2 regions of the Cupriavidus sp. HY129 genome follow, and region 2 is predicted to be linked to the other one. Evidence: predicted binding sites of a transcription regulator. Region 2 holds the regulator's gene; the other holds the start of a gene.

Region 1 (9,535 bases), 1.1 Mb from region 2:
AAGTACCTGTTCCTGGTGGTGGCGCTGTTCGCCTTCCAGGTGCTGATCGGCGGCTTCACCGCGCACTACACGGTGGAAGGGCAGAAGTTCTACGGCATCGATGTTTCGCAGTGGTTCCCGTACACGCTGACGCGCACCTGGCACATCCAGAGCGCGCTGTTCTGGATCGCCACCGGATTCCTGGCTGCCGGCCTGTTCCTGGCTCCGCTGATCAACGGCGGGAAGGACCCGAAGTATCAGAAGCTCGGTGTCGACATCCTGTTCTGGGCGCTCGTGGTCGTGGTGGTCGGCTCCTTTGCCGGCAACTACCTGGCGATCGCGCAGAAAATGCCGCCCAACCTGAACTTCTGGCTCGGCCATCAAGGCTATGAGTATGTGGATCTGGGTCGACTCTGGCAGATCGGCAAGTTCGCTGGCATCGTGATCTGGCTCGTGCTGATGATGCGAGGCATTGCCCCCGCCCTGCGCGCGCGCGGCGGTGACAAGAACCTGCTGGCGCTGCTGACGTCGTCGGTGGTGGCCATCGGCCTGTTCTACGGCGCCGGCCTGTTCTACGGCGAGCGCACCAGCCTGTCGGTGATGGAATACTGGCGCTGGTGGGTCGTCCATCTGTGGGTGGAAGGCTTCTTTGAAGTGTTCGCCACCACCGCACTGGCATTCATCTTCTCCACGCTGGGCCTGGTATCGCGTCCGATGGCCACGACGGCCAGCCTCGCGTCGGCCTCGTTGTTCATGCTCGGCGGTATCCCTGGTACGTTCCACCATCTCTACTTCGCTGGCACCACAACGCCTGTGATGGCCGTCGGCGCGAGCTTCAGCGCGCTGGAAGTCGTGCCGCTGATCGTGCTCGGTCATGAGGCATGGGAAAACTGGCGCCTGAAGGAACGCGCGCCCTGGATGGTCAATCTGCGCTGGCCGCTGATGTTCTTCACCGCTGTGGCGTTCTGGAACATGCTGGGCGCCGGTGTGTTCGGCTTCATGATCAACCCGCCGATCACGCTGTACTTCGTGCAAGGTCTCAATACCACCGCCGTGCACGCACACGCTGCACTGTTCGGGGTCTACGGCTTCCTGGCGCTTGGCTTCACGCTGCTGGTACTGCGCTATGTCAGGCCCAACTACACGCTGAACCCGCGCCTGATGTCGATTGCGTTCTGGGGAATGAATGGTGGTCTGGTTCTGATGATCGCCACCAGCCTGTTGCCGGTGGGTATCATCCAGTTCATCGCCAGTGCAAGTGAAGGCCTGTGGTATGCACGGAGCGAGGCCTTCATGCAGCAGCCACTCCTGCAAACGCTACGCTGGATGCGTACCTTCGGTGATGTGGTCTTCCTGGTGGGCGCGCTGTCGTTCTCGCTGCAGGTCGTGCTCGGGCTGTTTGGACGGCAGCCCAGCGGCAAGGTCGCCGAAGGCGTGCTGGTCCGTCAATGAAGCAGGGTTGGGGATGTCGACGACTTCCCCAACCAGAATGACCGCCGGGCTGGCAAGCCCGGCATCCGCAGCCTCGGTCAATGTAGCCAGGCTGCCAACCCAACGCTTCTCATCCCCACGGCTAGCATGCATCACCACCGCAACCGGCATTTCCGACCGCATACCCGCTTGCAGCAAGGCGTCGCGAATGGCGGCAAGACGGCTCATCCCCATGTAGATGACGAGCGTCGTCCGGCTGCCGACCAATGCGGCCCAGTCGGGATCGCCATCGTCACGCGTATGCGCGGTAACGAAGGTCACACCGTGGCAATGCTGACGATGGGTCAGCGCAATGCCAAGCGCCTGCGCAGCCGCCATGCCGCTGCTGATGCCGTTGACGATTTCCACTTCGATGCCGTGCCCACGCAGGAACTCGGCTTCCTCGCCGCCGCGACCGAACAACAATGGGTCGCCGCCCTTGACACGCGCCACACACCGGCCGGCCAGCGCGTGCTCGAGCGCCTGCTCGTGAATGCTGGACTGACTCACCGAACAGCGGCCGCCACGCTTGCCGACGGAGATAATTTGCGTCCCGGGGTTCGCATAGCACAGCATGGCCTCTGGCACGAGATCGTCCACTAGCCAGACATCTGCTTCACGCAGCGCCCTGACTGCCTTCATGGTGGCGAGTTCCGGATCGCCCGGGCCCACCCCAACCAGCCAGACCTTTCCGGTCGTTTGCATGTTGGTACTCCTCAATGGCTCGTGCCAGACGAGCGCGTAGTCTTGTTGAATACGTTGTACTTGCCGATCGGCTTGTCCATCGGCAGTCGCTTGACTTCCTTCAGCGTCCTGGCGTCGTAGACGACGATCGCCCCATCGGCTTCCATCAGGCTGACCAGCGCATATCGACCATCACGGGTGAACTCCACGTGCGCCGCGGTGCGTCCCGGAGACGGCGTGACACTGCCAACGATGGCGAGTGTCTGCTTGTCGATCACCTGCAATGTGTCGCGCTTCGGACTCATCATCGCGTCGGCCCATGCGTATGGCGTGGCTTCGTGGCTACGCAGGAAGAAGCCCGGCCCATTGGTCGGGATCGTCGCCACGGTCTTCCAGGACTGCATGTCGATCACGCTGATCGCGCCCTGCTTCAGGTTCGGGGATGCCATGACTTCGCGGCCGTTGCGCTTCCACGTAATACCGCTACCAAGATGTGGCATGCCGGTCAGCGCGAGGTCTGCCACCTTCCGGCCCGCGTCGAGATCGATCACCTGACCCGTGGCCGTGCGCGAGGCGCCAAGAATGTGGCGATACGGCTGATCGAAGAAGAAGTCGTCGAGCACGTCCGTGAGTTCGATCACGCGTGGCTCGAACGTCTTCTTGCCGGTGTATGGGATCTCCCAGACCTCGGGAATATCGCGCAGCGCGACGATGAACGACCCTCGCGGCGCGGCGTCGTAAACGGCTGAAACGCGCGAGGACTTGCCACCCGCGCCCGTAACCGGATAGATGCGCTGCAGCGACAGGTCCGACGCGCGCAGCAGCACCAGCGTCTGGGGCAACGTATTGCCGACCATCACCCACTCGCCATCTTCACTGACCGCTAGATTGCGCGTATTCATGCCGGCGCGGATCTCGGCCACGAGCTTCAGGTTCCAGAGGTCGTACTTGCTGACCCAGCCATCGCGGCTCGCCATGTACACATAGCGTCCGTCGCTGCTGAACTTCGGCCCGCCGTGCAGCGCGAACCGGGTGGTGAATCGGTGAATCGGTTCGAGTTTGTCGCCGTCGAGCACGCTGACGTGATGCGTCCCGGCCTCGACGACCAGAAACAGGTTGGAAGGATCGGCACTGAAAACGGGCCGGTCCGGCAGCGTGCCGGGTGCGTGATAGACGATGCGCGATGCCTCGATGTCCGCCTGCTCCCAGCGCGGCGTGGCCGCGGGTGCGGAGCGCAGCCAGGTTGCCATCTGCTTGATCGTGGCATCTCCGAGTTCTTTGGAGAAGCCTTGCATCTGCGTGGCCGGACGACCGTTGCGCAGCACGTCGAGCAAGTCGTCGGGCCGCAGCCGCTCCAGGCTTTCCGGCAACAGCGCCGGGCCCATGCCGCCCAGACGATCGGCGCCATGGCACGCCGCACAGTGACTGCTGTAGATGCTGGCGGGATCGATAGTCGTCTCCGCGCTGGCGGCGAATGAAGCAAACATGCACGTCCAGAGAATCGCGTGCTTCATGTCATTGTCTCCAGATTGGGCTGCGCACTGATCTCCGCGTCTGAGAGATAGCAGCCTGGGTCCTGCGCCCACGGATTGCCGCTGACCGCGTAGGCCCGTGCGCGCGTGTTGCCGTTGCAGATGTCACGATGCAGGCAGGTCGCGCATCGGCCCTGCAACGGTCTCGGCCTGGCGGCCAGGCCACGCATCAGCGGATGGCTGCGGTCGGCCCAGATCTCGCCGAACGGGCGCTCGCGCACGTTGCCAAGGGAGAGTTGCCACCACATCGTGTCCGGGTGGACATTGCCGAGGTTGTCGATATTGGCCACGCCGACACCCGTGGCATTGCCGCCCCAGTTGACCAGTCGCTCGCGCATGTCTGCAACGCGCTCGGGCCATTGGCGCGCAATCCAGTACAACAGGAACACGCCATCGGCATCGTTGTTGCCCGTGACGAAGTCCCCGGCGCTACCCTGCTGCGCGCGTGCCCAGACATGCTCGAACAACCACTCGACCGCCGCGCGTGTACCCGCGTGGCGCGCGTCGTCGTCGCGATGGCTGCGGCCTCGCCCGGCGTAGTTGAAGTGGGACAGATAGAACTTGTCGATGCCTTCGGCTTCGGCCAGGGCCACCACGGAAGGCAGCTCGGCCGCGTTGGCCTCGGTCAGCGTCATGCGCACACCCACGCGCAGGCCGGCGTCGCGCGCGATGCGCAGCCCGGCTATCGCCTGGGTAAAGGCGCCATTCATGCGACGGAAGCGATCGTGTGTGGCTTCGATGCCATCCAGGCTCACGCCGACATAGTCGAACCCTGCCGCAGCGAGCCGCGCAGCGTGTGCCGCGTCGAGCAACGTACCATTCGACGACAGGGAGAGATGAAATCCAAGTTCGCGCGCACGCGCGGCGATCTCGTACAGGTCCGGCCGCAACAGCGGTTCGCCACCGGACAGGATCAGCGCGGGCACGCGCGCCGCCTTGAGCTGGTCGAGCACGGCCATGACTTCGCCGGTCGACAGCTCGCCCTTGAAATCCGTATCGGCAGATGTGGAATAACAGTGCTTGCAGTTGAGATTGCAGCGCCGCACCAGATTCCAGATCACCACGGGACCACTGGCACGGCGCGGCGGGGGGACCGACCCCCCGTCGCGCAGCGCCTCCATGAAGCGGGAGAGTCGGAACATGGATCAGAGGCTTAGCACCCACTTGGCCAACGTGTTGGCTTCCGCCTCGCTGACCTGATTGGGCGGCATCGGGATCGGGCCCCACTTTCCGCTACTTCCCTTCAGGATGCTTTGAGAAAGCTGCGCAGCAGCCGCCTTGTCACCTTTGTACTTCGCGGCGATGTCCTTGTAGGCGGGGCCGACCAGCTTCTTGTCGACGCTGTGGCAAGCCATGCAGTTCTTGCTTGTGGCAAGTTCCTGGCTGGCAAACGCGGTAACCGGCAGCGCGGCAGCAAGTGCCACGGCGGCGATAACTGTAGACGGATGCATGCGAATTCTCCTTCCGCTGATCAATAGACGTCGTGTTGTGTGTTGTGCGCGTTGAACTTGCCCGTCGGGGTAATCAGACGCGGGTCCTTGATCACGGCCTTGAGCTTGCGGGTCTTGTCATCGACCACGACCAGCGCGGACTCGCCATCCTTGGTACCCCAGACCGAGAACCAGACTTCATCACCGGCCTGGTTGTACTCGGCCTGCACCACACGCTTCGCGCCTTCGCCCTTCAGGTTCGCCCATTCGGCGATCGGCAGCACCTTGTAGCCGTCTTCCAGCTTCTGCGTATCGAACACCGCCACGCTCTGGTTCAGCTTCGCGTCGGGATTGAGCGGCGTATCCACCCACAGGTTGTGCGACTTCGGATTGGTCTTGATGAACAGCGAGCCACCGCCCTGACCCTTGAGCGTTTCCACCACCTTCCAAGCCTGCGCCTTATGGTTGATGGGGTCGGTGCCGATCAGGCTGATGGTCTCGTCACCGAGATGGCTCGTGGCCCAGACCGGACCGAACTTCGGATGCTCGAAGTTGGCGCCACGTCCCGGGTGCGGGGTCTTGCCGACATCGACCAGCGCGGCCAGCTTGTCTTCCTTGGTATCCACGACAGCGATCTTGTTCGATGCGTTCGCGGCCACCAGGAAGTAGCGACCCGTGGAGTCGAAACCACCGTCGTGAAGGAACTTGGCGGAATCGATCGTGGTGGTCTTCAGGTTCTTCAGATCCGAATAATCCACCATCAGGATCTTGCCGGTTTCCTTCGCGTTGATGACGAACTCGGGACGGAAATGGCTGGCAACGATCGATGCGACACGCGGCTCGGGGTGGTACTCGTTGTCGACGGTCATGCCGCGTGTGGACACCACCTTCAGCGGCTTGAGCGTGTCACCTTCCATGATCACGTACTGCGGCGGCCAGTACGAGCCGGCCACGGCGTACTTGTCTTCGTAGCCCTTGTACTTCGAGGTTTCCACCGAACGCGCTTCGAGGCCGATCTTTACTTCCGCGACGTTGTCGGGCTTTGGCAGCCACAGGTCAATCAGGTTCAGACGCGCATCGCGGCCGATCACGTACAGATAGCGCCCGGACGCCGACATGCGCGAGATGTGCACCGCGTAGCCGGTCTTGACGATATTGATGATCTGCTTGCTGTCGCCGTCGATCAGCGCGACCTCACCGGAATCGCGCAGCGTGACCGAGAACAGATTCTGCAAGTTGTAGTTGTTCATCTTGCGCGTTGGCCGCTTGGCCACGGGCACGATGTCCTTGCGCGATTTTTCGATGTCGGCCAGCGAGAATTCCGGCGGTGTCGGAGGATCGAGCTGGATGTAGCGCGCCATCAGGTCGACCTCGGGATCGGTGAGATCGCCCGAGGTGCCCCAGTTGGGCATACCGGCCGGACTGCCGTACTTGATGAACGTCTTCAGGTATTCGGTGCCACGGGCACGCGTGATGTCGGGTGTCAGCGGTTTGCCCGTAGCGCCCTTGCGCAGCACGCCATGGCAGCCTGCGCACCGTTCGAAATAGATCTGCCTGGCGTGGTTGAATTCTTCCGCAGTCAGCTTCGGCTCGGGATTCTGAGTCGGCGCCGTCTGGGCGCTACCGTGCGCACTCCAGAAGAAGAGCGGCATGGCCGCCAGTGCGGGGAACATCCATGATTTCGCTTTCATGATTTTTCATTAGCGAGTGGGGAATGCTGTGCTGCGGCACCGTGCGTGGAGCGCGGCGCGCGACAGATGTTCCAATCATGGGGAAGAAGAACTGCATCGCGATTGACACGAGTCAACGCGGGGAACGGGGCAGGAGAATAACCCTGCTACGTGTCAGGGAACTAACTCGAACGGCGGGCATTGCTGTATGTAGCCCGCCGGTAACATGACGTCAGCTGCGCGGCATCAGGACCCACATCCTGCCGCCCTGCTTCATGCGGCCGGCGGTCTCGCCGGCGGCGTCGCCTGCGCCCCAGAAGAAGTCCGCGCGCACGCCACCCTTGATGGCGGAGCCCGTGTCCTGCGCGAACATCAGACGTTGAATCGGCTCGGAGGAAAGTGGCCGTGTGGTCGACAGGAAAACCGGCACGCCAAGCGGGATGGTTGCGGGATCAACTGCTATCGAGCGTTCCGCCGTAAGCGGCACGCCCAGCGCGCCCACCGGTCCTTCGTTGGTCGGCGGCAATTCGCGGAAGAACACAAAGCGCGGATTGACGTTGAGCATTTCGTCCACGCGTCCCGGGTTGGCGCGCGCCCATGCCTTGATGCCCTGCATCGTGGCCTGCGCCGGCGTGATCTCGCCACGGTCGAGCAGCCATTTGCCGAAAGAGCGGAACGGCTGGTCATTGGTACCGCCGTAGCCGACACGCATCATCGTGCCATCGGCCATGCGGATGCGGCCGGAGCCCTGGATCTGCAGGAACGCGGCTTCGACCGGATCATCCACCCAGGCCAGTTCGCTGCCACGCATCGCGGGGTTCTGCAACAGCTCGGCGCGCGGCGGCAACATGCCCTTGCCGAGTTGCGGCGGCCGGCGATAAAGCGGGATCTGATACGCACCCTGACGCGTGCGGGAGCCGTGCAGGATCGGCTCGTAGTACCCGGTAATCAACCCGTTGTCCGTCCCATCGACGTTGACCACGCGGTATGGCAGGAAGTTGGTTTCGAAGTACGTGCGCATCGCCACGAGATCGCCGGCATCCACCATCAGGCCAACGGCGCAGACGCGGTTCCAGTCGGCGCGCTTTTTCAGCGCCTGGCAGCTCGCCAGCAGCGCGGGCCAGGCGGCACGCACGTCGTCCTGACTCCAGCCACCGATTTCCGTCCAGCTTGCCGGTTGCAACCGGCCTGCCGCGGAGGAGGTCGCAGGTGCCTTCCCGCCCGGGACGCCGCCCGGACCTTCGATACGCGGGGGCGGACCGCTCATGCAGCCGGCCAGTAGCGCGGCAGCGCCCGTCAGGGCAAGCCAGCCGCGCCAGGAAGTGTTGCTCGACGACGCGCGGGGCGCGCGCAGGGAATACTGATTTGCCATCTTGTCCATTCTTCGCGGACACGGCCGGCGGTCAGACAGTCCACAACCCCGCGCATGTCCTACAATCTCAACCCGATCCGTCGACTGACCCCTTTGCGATGAGCCAGTTCTTCGAAAACCACCCTACCCTGCTACTTGCCGCCGAAGCCGGCGTGGCGCTGCTGTTGCTGATCTTCATCGTGGTCTGGACGATGAGCACCGCCAAGAAGAATCCGCGCCCCACGCGCGCGCCGGAGGACCATCCGTCCCGCGCCAAGCAGACCTCGACGGATGCAGACACGCCGCCCGAGGCCTAGTTCCCGCCGCGCGGCGGTTCAGTGCAGCATTCGAGGCAGCACCAGCGCGAATTCGGGAATCGGCACCTCGAAACGGTGGCCGTCCTCGGCCACGCAGAAATAATCGCCCTTCATCGATCCCACCGGGGTGGAGATCGTCGCCCAGCTCGAATACTCGAAGTGCTCGCCCGGCTTGAGCAGTGGCTGATGGCCGACCACGCCCAGGCCAGAGACTTCCTGCGTCGAGTTGTCGCTGTCAGTGATGATCCAGTGGCGCGAGATCAGCTGCGCGGCGACTTCGCCGGTGTTGTGGATCGTGATGGTGTAGGCGAACGCGTAGCGTCCACGGTCTGGGTCCGATTGGTCCGGCATGTACTGCGTGCGCACGGCCACGGAAAATGCGTACTCGCTCATGTATCGACGTGGTAAGAAGGGTCGGCAGGCCGCGCGGCGGCCGGGTGTTGCGCATTGTGCGGCAAGGCCATGGCAGGGGCAAGCGGCCCGGCCAGGCGTCCGTCCCGACTCCGGGGGCCCGACCGGCGTAAAATACCGCCCATTCCGCCTTCAGCCCGCCCGAATATCATGAGCAGCCCCACCTTCCGCATTGCCCCGTCCATCCTGTCCGCCGACTTTGCCCGCCTGGGCGAGGAAGTGCGCCGCGTCACCGAAGCCGGCGCGGACTGGATCCATTTCGATGTGATGGACAACCACTACGTGCCCAACCTGACCGTCGGGCCGCTGGTCTGCGAGGCGATCCGCCCGCACGTCACCGCCCCGATCGACGTGCACCTGATGGTACGTCCGGTGGATCGCATCATCCCGGACTTTGCCCGCGCCGGCGCCAACATCATCACGTTCCACCCCGAGGCCAGCGACCATATCGACCGCTCGCTCGCGCTGATCCGCGACAACGGCTGCCAGGCCGGCCTGGTGTTCAACCCGGCCACGTCGCTGCACTACCTGGACCACGTGATGGACCGCCTGGACGTGATTCTGCTGATGTCCGTGAACCCGGGCTTCGGCGGCCAGTCTTTCATTCCCGAGACGCTGAACAAGCTGCGCGCCGTGCGCCAGCGCATCGACGCGTACACCGCGCGCACGGGCCGCCAGATCCTGCTGGAAG
Region 2 (9,535 bases):
CCACCGGGGCGTGAGGGCAACACGATGAGCGCGCCCCTTAACGCCCCCGATCACTCGGACGATCACGCCTCGAACGATCCGTCTGCAAGCCAGTCGGCGAGCGATCGTAACGGCAACACTTGGCGTCCCGCGCCGCCCCCCAAGGGGGCCGAGACCACCGAGGAAGCGCTGTACGAGGTCCGCCGCAAGATCTATCCGCGCTCGACTTCTGGCGCGTTTTCGAGCTGGCGCGTGTGGCTGGTCATCCTGACGCAGTTGATTTACTACGGAACGCCCTGGCTGCAGTGGAATGATCGCCAGGCCGTGCTGTTCGATCTCGGCGCGCGCAAGTTCTACATCTTCGGTCTCGTGCTGTGGCCGCAGGATGTGATCTATCTCGCTGTGCTGCTGGTCATTTCTGCGCTATCGCTATTTCTGTTCACCGCCATCGCGGGACGCCTGTTCTGCGGCTATGCCTGTCCTCAGACGGTCTACACAGAGATATTCATGTGGATCGAGCGACATGTCGAAGGGGATCGCATCGCGCGGATCCGACTCGACGGCGATCCCTGGAGCCTGCGCAAGCTGCGAATCAAGGCGACCAAGCATGTGCTCTGGGTGCTGATCGCACTGTGGACGGGCTTCACGTTTATCGGGTATTTCGCACCGATTCGGGAACTTGGTAGCGAGGTCCTGCATTTCACGCTAGGACCCTGGCAGAGCTTCTGGATGCTGTTCTACGCATTTGCGACCTGGGGCAACGCCGGATTCATGCGCGAGCAGGTGTGCAAGTACATGTGCCCCTATGCGCGTTTCCAGAGCGTGATGGTCGACCGCGATACCTATGTCGTGACCTATGACGTGGGTCGTGGGGAGCCGCGTGGTAGCCGTTCCCGCAAGACCGATCGCCATGCGGCTGGTATTGGCGATTGCGTGAATTGCAGTATCTGCGTGCAGGTGTGTCCGACCGGTATCGATATTCGTGATGGCCTCCAGTACGAGTGCATCGGTTGTGGCGCCTGTATCGACGCGTGCAATCTCGTCATGGACAAGATGGAGTACCCGCGCGGCCTGATCCGATACACGTCGGAAAACGCCATGCGCAAGTCCCTGACGACATCCGACGCGCGCAAACGGCTGCTGCGACCACGCACGATCATCTATACGCTGATCTGGCTGGTTCTGGCGGCGGGCTTCGTCGCATCGCTGGCAATGCGGTCGCCGATCAAGGTCGACATCATTCGGGATCGCGGCGCGCTGGGCCGGGAAGTGGAGGGCCGCTGGATCGAGAACGTCTATCGGCTCCAGGTGATCAACACCACGGAAGCGCCGATGCGGATTCGCGTGCAGGCTGAGGGCGACGATCTGACTGGACTGACGGTCGAGTATGACAAGTCCGCCGAGGCCATGCAGCCAACGTCCAACCGGTTGTTGCCGATTCGCATTCGCGTGCCGATCGACGATGCCAAGGAGGGCACGCACAAGATCAACGTAACCGTGACGGCGGAGGGCGAGGACGGCCGAGACGCGCATATCAGGCAATCCACGAGTTTCATTGTTCCCCGCAATCTGTGATGCTGAGGGTGAAATGGCAGCAAACAAGGAGAGCGCAATGACATCCCAACAGTCCAAGCCCTGGTACAGGGAACCGTGGCCGTGGCTTTTGATGAGCGGTCCGTTGCTTGCAATTATTGGCTGCGGCGTGACCATCTGGCTTGCCAACACGCATCCGGATTTGCCGATTTCCGGCGTGGAGCGTCATGGCCTGGTCGTGGAGAAAACGGGGGCGGAGCATGTAGCGTCGCCGGCTGCGAGGCGCCCATGAGACTCCGCTGGCTGATGTGGGTACTTTGGCCGGCGTTTCTGATGGGCGGAGCGGCCACCGCCACCGTGTTTTCGGTCGTTGATCCGGGCGATCTCACGTTCTTCGGGCACCAGGTGGAAGCGTCTCGTGAGGCGGTCTACACGATTGGCTTCCTGGTGGCGTGGTTGTTTTGCGCATTGTCCAGTGGGCTGACGCTCTACACCATGCCAACCAAGCTCGAGGAGACCGACGAACTCGAGTAATGGCTCGAGTGCTGGCAGAAAGCAAAACGGCCGCACCGGGAGATCTGCTCCCGATACGGCCGTTTTCCTGGCCACGATGCCCGTTAGCAGTTTCGGCTATAGACCTGCCTGATGCCTTCCATGTCCACGAGTTTCACGTGTCGTTGGCGAATCTGAATCAGGCCGGCTTCGGCGAATCGAGAAAAGAGCCGACTCACGGTTTCGAGCTTGAGGCCAAGATAGCTGCCGATTTCTTCGCGGCTCATCCGCAGCACGAACTCGCTCGACGAGTAACCGCGCATCGACAGGCGCTCGGACATGTTGACGAGAAATGCTGCCAGGCGCTCTTCGGCACGCATCGAGCCAAGAGTGATCAGCATGATCTGGTCCTGCGAGATTTCCTTGCTCATCAGCCTCAGGAACTGCTGCTGGAGAGAAGGCAACGTGCCGGACAGCGATTGCAGGTCATCGAATCGCACGACGCAGACCTCTGTGTCCTCGAGCGCGGTGGCGTCGGACGCATGCTGCATCTCGCTGAGGCCGTCGAGCCCGACGACCTCACCGGGCAAATGGAAGCCGGTGATTTGCGTGCGTCCGTCCTCCATGGTCACGTGGGTCTTCAATGTGCCAAAGCGGATCGCATAGACTGCGGTAAGTGGTTCGCCCATGCGATAGAGCGTTTCGCCCTTGTGAACACGAACGCGTTCCTGTACGAGCGTGTCCATCTTTGCGAGGTCCTGTTGCGACATGCCCACGGGAAGGCAAAGCTGGCCCATGGCGCAAGTGGAGCAACGCGGAGACATCTCGGTGACGGGAATGGAGGTAAGCAATTGATGGTGCTCGCATGAATGCGCTTGCGATGGAGGCGCGATGCAGGCATTTTACAGCGTGATGTGACGCAGAAGCGAGGAACAGTTGCCATTTGGTGTGCTTTTCAGTGTCTTTACACTTGCGTTGCTTGGTGGCGTGCATTGCGCCGCCATGTGCGGAGGAATTGCCATTGCCGTCGAGCAACGGCAATCCGGGGGGGCTGTTGCGGTCGTTAGCCTCGTGCATCGCTCGCGATTTCACTGGTGGCTGGAACTGCTGGTCATGCACGCCGGGCGTCTCACGACCTATGTGCTGCTTGGGGCGCTGATGGGAGCGGTGGGTGCGACAGTCTGGAAGCAGGACTACCTTCCAGTGCAGCGCTGGCTCTATGGCGCGGGCAGCCTGTTACTGGTTCTGACCGGGGTGTGGTTGTTGCGGGGCCGCGTCATGCGTGCAGCATGGCTCGAACGGCTGGCGGCGCGGGCTGCCTCGTATGTCGTCCGGGGCGTCGCGTCGCTGGGCATGCAGATGCCGCTTCGCTTGCGTCGGCACGCGCCCATCATGCGGCGCTATGGGATGGGGTTGGCCTGGGGGCTGGTGCCCTGTGGTATGGTGTATGGCGCACTTGCGCTGGCCTTGTTGGCTGGAAATGCGCCATCTGGAGCACTTGTCATGGCGGCCTTTGGCATTGGGACGCTGCCCAACCTGCTGGTGATCTCGGGTTTGTCGGGCTACCTGCGGCAACTGTCGCGCCGCCCCGGCGTTCGAGTGGGCGCCGCGCTTGTTGTGATCGGTTTTGGGGCGCTGGGTGTCGCACGCGCCGTCTGGCTGCCCGATACGCTGGCCAATCACGGCTTCTGCGTCGTGTTCTAGACTTTTTTGCTGGTTGCAGGGCGGGGCTGGAATGCCATACAATCGCGAAAACCACGGTATCGCGCTCCGATGCGCTCGTGGCGTCGCCGGGGCTGCATTCCCGATCTGGGATGTGTGCCCAGGGGGTCTGGGCAGGTCTGGCTTGCCGGGATCGTCCCCACAGTTCATCCGGTTCACAAGATCTGGTTCCAAAGTCCGATGGGGCTGTGTGGAGAGGTGGCGCTGGTGCCAGGCGAAGTTGCCTGGGCCGATATCGATTGTTTCTTGCCGCCTTGGCGATCTGATTGTCCAGGTGAATGTCCACCCCAAAAGGGAGAGGGTGCGACGCAAGAGGTCCGTTGACTGGCGTAGTCTGTCAGCCCCGGACGATCTCCTGCCGGAACGACCCGGCAATTCGATGCAAAGAAAATGAGGTGCACGGCTCCGCTGCGAAAAGCTGCGAGTTGGCTGCGCGATGAGATGGCGGTGGCTCAGGCCTCGCTGTATCTGCAATCTCCAGTGCTTCAGGATTCGTCCAGAAGCAGGTGCAAAGACAGGCTGCACACAATCACATGAATACCCAAGAGGCGAAGATCGTCCTCGAGACCGCGCTGATCTGTGCGCAGGAGCCATTGCGCGTTGGTGATCTGCGACGGTTGTTCGCCGACGACGTCGGTGCCGACACCATCCGGGTTCTGCTCGAAGAGCTGCGCAACGACTGGCAGCAGCGCGGGGTGGAGCTCGTGGCCCTGGCCAGCGGCTGGCGGTTCCAGAGCCGCCCCGAGATGCGCGAGTTTCTTGATCGGCTCAACCCGGAGAAGCCGCCGAAGTACTCGCGTGCCGTGATGGAAACGCTAGCGATCATCGCGTATCGCCAGCCGGTGACGCGCGGTGACATCGAAGAGATCCGGGGCGTAACGGTCAGCACGGAGGTGGTCAAGAAGCTTGAGGACCGGGACTGGATCGAAGTCATCGGTCACCGGGACGTGCCTGGTCGCCCCGCGTTGTATGCAACGACCAAGGCATTCCTGGATGATCTTGGTCTGCGCTCGCTGGATGAGTTGCCGCCGCTCGAGGATGCCCAGGCCCAGGCTCAGGCGGCTCTGCTGGATCAGCAGGCCATCGATTTCGAAGCGGTCGCGACGGCGAATCCGCCTGCTGGTGACGAGGAGGCCTTTTCGGAGGCCACCGTAGAAGTGGCTGAGACGGGTGAGCCGGCAGTTGAGCAGTTGTCGGTCGAGCCGCAATCCGAAGATCTGTCCGGTGGCGCGAGCGATGCCGCCGGCAATGAAAACGAACAGAACGACAGCGTCGCGCAGTTGCCCGAGGGTGATGGGCAAGGCGATGACGCGCCGGTGGCTCTGGCCAACGGATTCCATGTGGACACAGAGTCTTCCTCGCAGGAAGACGCCGCAGTTCCGGCCCCCGACGGTGATATGCCGCTGGCGACCGAGGACGACGACGAGCGCGTGTCCAACTGAACAACATGCAACATCGATAGTGAATACTTTGTCTGATTCCGCTGAGCAAGACGTCCGCCAGCCGGACGTGCCGGGCGACACCGGCGCTGCCCCCGAGGGTAACGGCGCCGAAGGCGCGCCCCGCCGCAAGGGGCTGCGCCGCGGCCTGCGCAATCTAGTGGCTTCCCGTCGCCAGTCGGCGCAGGACCGCGATGGCCGGGAAACGGGGCGCGACGATGCCGAGCCCTCGTCGTCTGGCGAAGGCGGCGATGCTTCGCCGGCCGCTGCCCCCGCGCGTGGCCGCGGGCGTCGCAAGCCGGCGCCGGCCGCCGATACGCAAGCAGTTGCCGGTGCCGAGGAGGCAGGTGGCGACGCGCAGCCGCGATCGGATCAGTCCGCGCAAGGGGCTCGCAAGCGCCGTCAGCAGCCGCAACGCAAGGCTGCGCTGGTAGATGGCGACAACAAGCCAGCCTCGCAACAGCCGGGTCGCCGTAACAAGGGCGGTCAGCGCAAGGGTCAACAGCCTGGTGGCAAGCCGGGTGCTGACAGGGGCGACCAGCGTGTCGAGCAGCGCCAGGGCGACAAGCCCGGTCGGCAAGCCGGCAAGGGCGGCGCGAAGCCTGCTGCCGGTGGCGAGGATCTGTTCCGCTTCGTGATTTCCGAGCAGTTCGATCAGGAAGACACGATCGTGCCGCGCACCAAGGCCAAGCCGGTGCGCGAACTGTCCGCTGACGACGACGCGCCCAAGCTGCACAAAGTCCTGGCGGAGGGTGGACTTGGCTCGCGCCGCGAGATGGAAGAGCTGATCCTGCAGGGGCGTGTGTCGGTCAATGGTCTGCCTGCCCACATCGGCCAGCGTATTCTGCCGACCGACCAGGTCCGCGTGAACGGCAAGCTGATTCACCGCAAGGTGACGACCAAGCCTCCACGCGTGCTGCTCTATCACAAGCCTTCCGGTGAGATCGTCAGCCAGTCGGATCCGGAAGGCCGTCCGACCGTTTTCGATAGCCTGCCGCGCATCAAGAACGGCAAGTGGGTCGCGGTCGGCCGCCTCGACTTCAATACCGAAGGGCTGTTGATTTTCACCACGTCGGGCGATATTGCGAACCGTTTCATGCACCCGCGCTATGGCGTGGAGCGCGAATACGCAGTGCGCACGCTGGGCGAACTGGCCGAAGCCGATCGTCAGCGACTGCTGCATGGCATTCAGCTCGATGATGGCGAGGCAAACTTCCTGCGGATCGCCGATGGCGGTGGCGAGGGTGTGAACCAGTGGTATCACGTGGCGCTGACCGAAGGCCGTAACCGCGAAGTGCGTCGCATGTTCGAGGCCGTTGGTCTGACCGTGTCGCGCCTGATCCGCACGCGTTATGGTCAGTTCCTGCTGCCGCGCGGCTTGAAGCGCGGTCGCTGGCAAGAGTTGGATCCGACGGATGTGCGCGGCCTGATGGCCAACATTGGACTGAAGGCGCCGTCCAAGGAAGCCCAGAGCGGCGGCAAGGGTGTGACGAAGGTTGGCGGCCGCAAGCAGCGCGAAGAAGCAGCGCTGGCGGGCATGCCGATGCACACCGGCATGGATGGTCTGCCGCGCTACGAGAAGAGCGGTGGCCGGGGTGGTAATGCCGGGGGTGCGGGCCGTGGGCAGCCTGACCCGATGCAGACCTCGATGGGATACATTCCGTCCGGCCCTGCGCCGCTGACATCGCACACGACCAAGTTTGGCGGCGGGATGGGCGGTGGCCTGCGAGGCCCCGGCGCCGGTGGTGGTCGCGGCGGGCGGGGTGGCAAGGCCGGAAACGCTGGCAATGCGGGCAACGCAGGTGGCAATCGCCAGCGTCGCGGCGGCGGCGAGGTCAATGGAAATGTGATGCCAAAGGCCGCCAAGGGTGCGGGAGGCGGTAGTCGCCGTCCGCGCGGCCGAGGTCAGCGTTGATTGACGGATCGGGCGGTGCCGGCAATGGTCGGCAATCGCCCTGATCCGGAGCGGAACCTCGGAGGCTTTTGCCTTTTGGACATAATCCGCGTATAATCAAAGTCTATTCAAAAGTATCATCCTCGGCGAGGATGGGCGAATGATGGGCATTGCGCCCATTTTTTTTTGGTTCGCCCGTTTGTACTTGCGGCTGGTTTTCGTCACATGGCGGGCCGGCAGGATGATTGGGCAGGCAGGACGGTTTGCAGGTCGCGTCGAGCATCAATTCCGAGCGTATTGCGTTGTCCGGTGTCTGCCACAGTATTGAAGGCCACTACTCGGGATTACAGTGCATCTGGCAGATTTGATCGAAACCACCCTTATCGGCATGGGCTACGAGTTGGTTGAGCTTGAGCGTGCCCCGGCCGGACTTCTGCGTGTCTACATCGATCAGCCTGAAACTGGCATCGTCATTGAGGATTGCGAGAAAGTCAGTCGCCAGCTCACTCACGTGCTCACTGTGGAGAACGTTGATTACGAGCGCCTCGAAGTGTCGTCGCCAGGCCTGGACCGGCCGCTGAAGAAGTTGGCCGATTACGTTCGCTTTGCCGGTGCTGAGGTCAGGGTTACGCTGCGCCTGCCGGTCAATGGCCAGAAGAATTTCGTGGGCATCCTGTGTGAACCCGCAGGAGACGCTGGGGCCGAGAAGATCGGCCTGGAGTTCGAAGGCAAGGACGGTCCGGCACTGCTGGAATTCGCCATATCCGATGTCGATCGCGCACGTTTGGTGCCGGTGATCGACTTCAAGGGAAATCAAAGAAAAGGGAACAAGCAATGAGCCGCGAAGTTCTGTTGCTCGTCGATGCGCTAGCTCGCGAAAAGAACGTCGACAAGGATGTGGTTTTCGGTGCACTGGAGGCGGCTCTCGCCTCTGCCACCAAGAAACGTTTCGAGGAGGACGTGGATATTCGCGTCCATATCGACCGCGAATCCGGTGAGCACGAGACGTTCCGCCGCTGGCTCGTCGTTCCTGATGAACAAGGTCTGCAGGAGCCGGACAAGCAGATCCTGCTGTTCGAGGCACGTGAGCAGAATGCCGATATCCAGCTCGACGACTACATCGAAGAGCAGATCGAGTCGGTCGAGTTCGGCCGTATCGGCGCGCAGGCGGCCAAGCAGGTCATCCTGCAGCGTATTCGTGACGCCGAGCGCGAGCAGATCCTGAATGATTATCTGGATCGTGGCGAAAAGATCATGACCGGCACGGTCAAACGCGCCGACAAGAAGGGCCTGATCGTCGAGTCGGGCCGCGTGGAAGCGCTGCTGGCACGTGACCAGATCATTCCGAAGGAAAACCTGCGCACCGGCGACCGTGTGCGCGCGTATATCCTCAATGTGGACCGCGCCGCGCGTGGCCCGCAGATCGAGCTGTCGCGTACCGCGCCTGAGTTCCTGATCAAGCTCTTCGAGAACGAAGTGCCTGAAATGGAACAGGGCTTGCTGGAGATCAAGGCTGCCGCACGCGATCCGGGCGTGCGCGCGAAGATCGCCGTGGTGGCGCATGACAAGCGAATCGATCCGATCGGTACCTGCGTGGGCGTGCGTGGCACGCGCGTGACGGCCGTGCGTAACGAGATCGGCGGCGAGGCCGTGGACATCGTACTGTGGTCGGAAGATCCGGCGCAGTTCGTCATCGGTGCGCTGGCGCCGGCACAGGTGCAGTCGATCGTGGTCGACGAAGAGAAGCACAGCATGGACGTGGTGGTCGACGAGGAAAACCTCGCCGTCTCCATCGGCCGCAGTGGTCAGAACGTACGCCTGGCGTCGGAGCTGACCGGCTGGCAGATCAACATCATGACGCAGGAAGAATCGGCGCAGAAGCAGGCCGAAGAAAGCGAAGTGGTGCGCAAGCTGTTCATGGCCAAGCTGGACGTGGACGAGGAAGTGGCGGACATTCTGATCGAGGAAGGATTCTCCTCGCTGGAAGAAGTGGCCTACGTGCCCATCAGTGAAATGATGGAAATCGAGGCATTCGACGAGGACACCGTCAACGAGCTGCGCAATCGCGCCCGCGATGCGCTGCTGACGATGGAACTGGCCCGGGAAGAAAAGGTGGAAGAGGTGTCGCAGGATCTGCGCTCGCTCGACGGCCTGACGCCCGAGCTGATCGGCAAACTGGCCGAAGGCAACATCCACACACGCGACGACCTGGCCGAGCTGGCCGTGGACGAACTGGTCGAACTGGCCGGCGTGGGCGAGGAAGAAGCCAAGGCGCTGATCATGAAAGCACGGGAACATTGGTTTAACTGAGGGACACGTCCGGGGTGAAGCCTGGACGCGCTTTCCGCACACGAATTGTCCCGACGTAGAAACCGAGCATTGAAAGGGTTTGAATGGCAAGCACAACAGTTGCCCAACTGGCCGCAGAACTGAGCCGCAGCCCTGCTGCACTGCTGGAACAATTGCAGGCAGCTGG

What was found. Region 2 encodes FNR, which switches genes on or off when oxygen is low (the NO sensors DNR and NnrR bind a similar motif). Its sites were predicted from a motif close to TTGATNNNNATCAA; they were not measured.
Region 1: a site for FNR is predicted at 6,889-6,902, ahead of K6G35_RS14285 (nitrite reductase). Genes of this name have one in related genera too.

The regions. Positions count from the first base shown of each region.
Region 1 covers NZ_CP083254.1:3,121,544-3,131,078, forward strand. The annotation lists gene K6G35_RS14260 (nitric-oxide reductase large subunit) at 1-1,431, shown strand, start outside; partial or broken gene cobA (uroporphyrinogen-III C-methyltransferase) at 1,450-2,154, opposite strand; gene K6G35_RS14270 (nitrite reductase) at 2,166-3,647, opposite strand; gene nirJ (heme d1 biosynthesis radical SAM protein NirJ) at 3,644-4,807, opposite strand; gene K6G35_RS14280 (c-type cytochrome) at 4,811-5,116, opposite strand; gene K6G35_RS14285 (nitrite reductase) at 5,137-6,786, opposite strand; gene mltA (murein transglycosylase A) at 6,998-8,137, opposite strand; gene K6G35_RS14295 (hypothetical protein) at 8,236-8,433, shown strand; gene apaG (Co2+/Mg2+ efflux facilitator ApaG/CorD) at 8,452-8,826, opposite strand; gene rpe (ribulose-phosphate 3-epimerase) at 8,995-9,535, shown strand, end outside.
Region 2 covers NZ_CP083254.1:2,045,854-2,055,388, reverse strand. The annotation lists gene ccoG (cytochrome c oxidase accessory protein CcoG) at 25-1,554, shown strand; gene K6G35_RS09290 (hypothetical protein) at 1,568-1,804, shown strand; gene K6G35_RS09285 (hypothetical protein) at 1,801-2,046, shown strand; gene fnr (fumarate/nitrate reduction transcriptional regulator Fnr) at 2,130-2,855, opposite strand; gene K6G35_RS09275 (sulfite exporter TauE/SafE family protein) at 2,941-3,708, shown strand; gene scpB (SMC-Scp complex subunit ScpB) at 4,260-5,168, shown strand; gene rluB (23S rRNA pseudouridine(2605) synthase RluB) at 5,197-7,080, shown strand; gene rimP (ribosome maturation factor RimP) at 7,409-7,897, shown strand; gene nusA (transcription termination factor NusA) at 7,894-9,369, shown strand; gene infB (translation initiation factor IF-2) at 9,453-9,535, shown strand, end outside.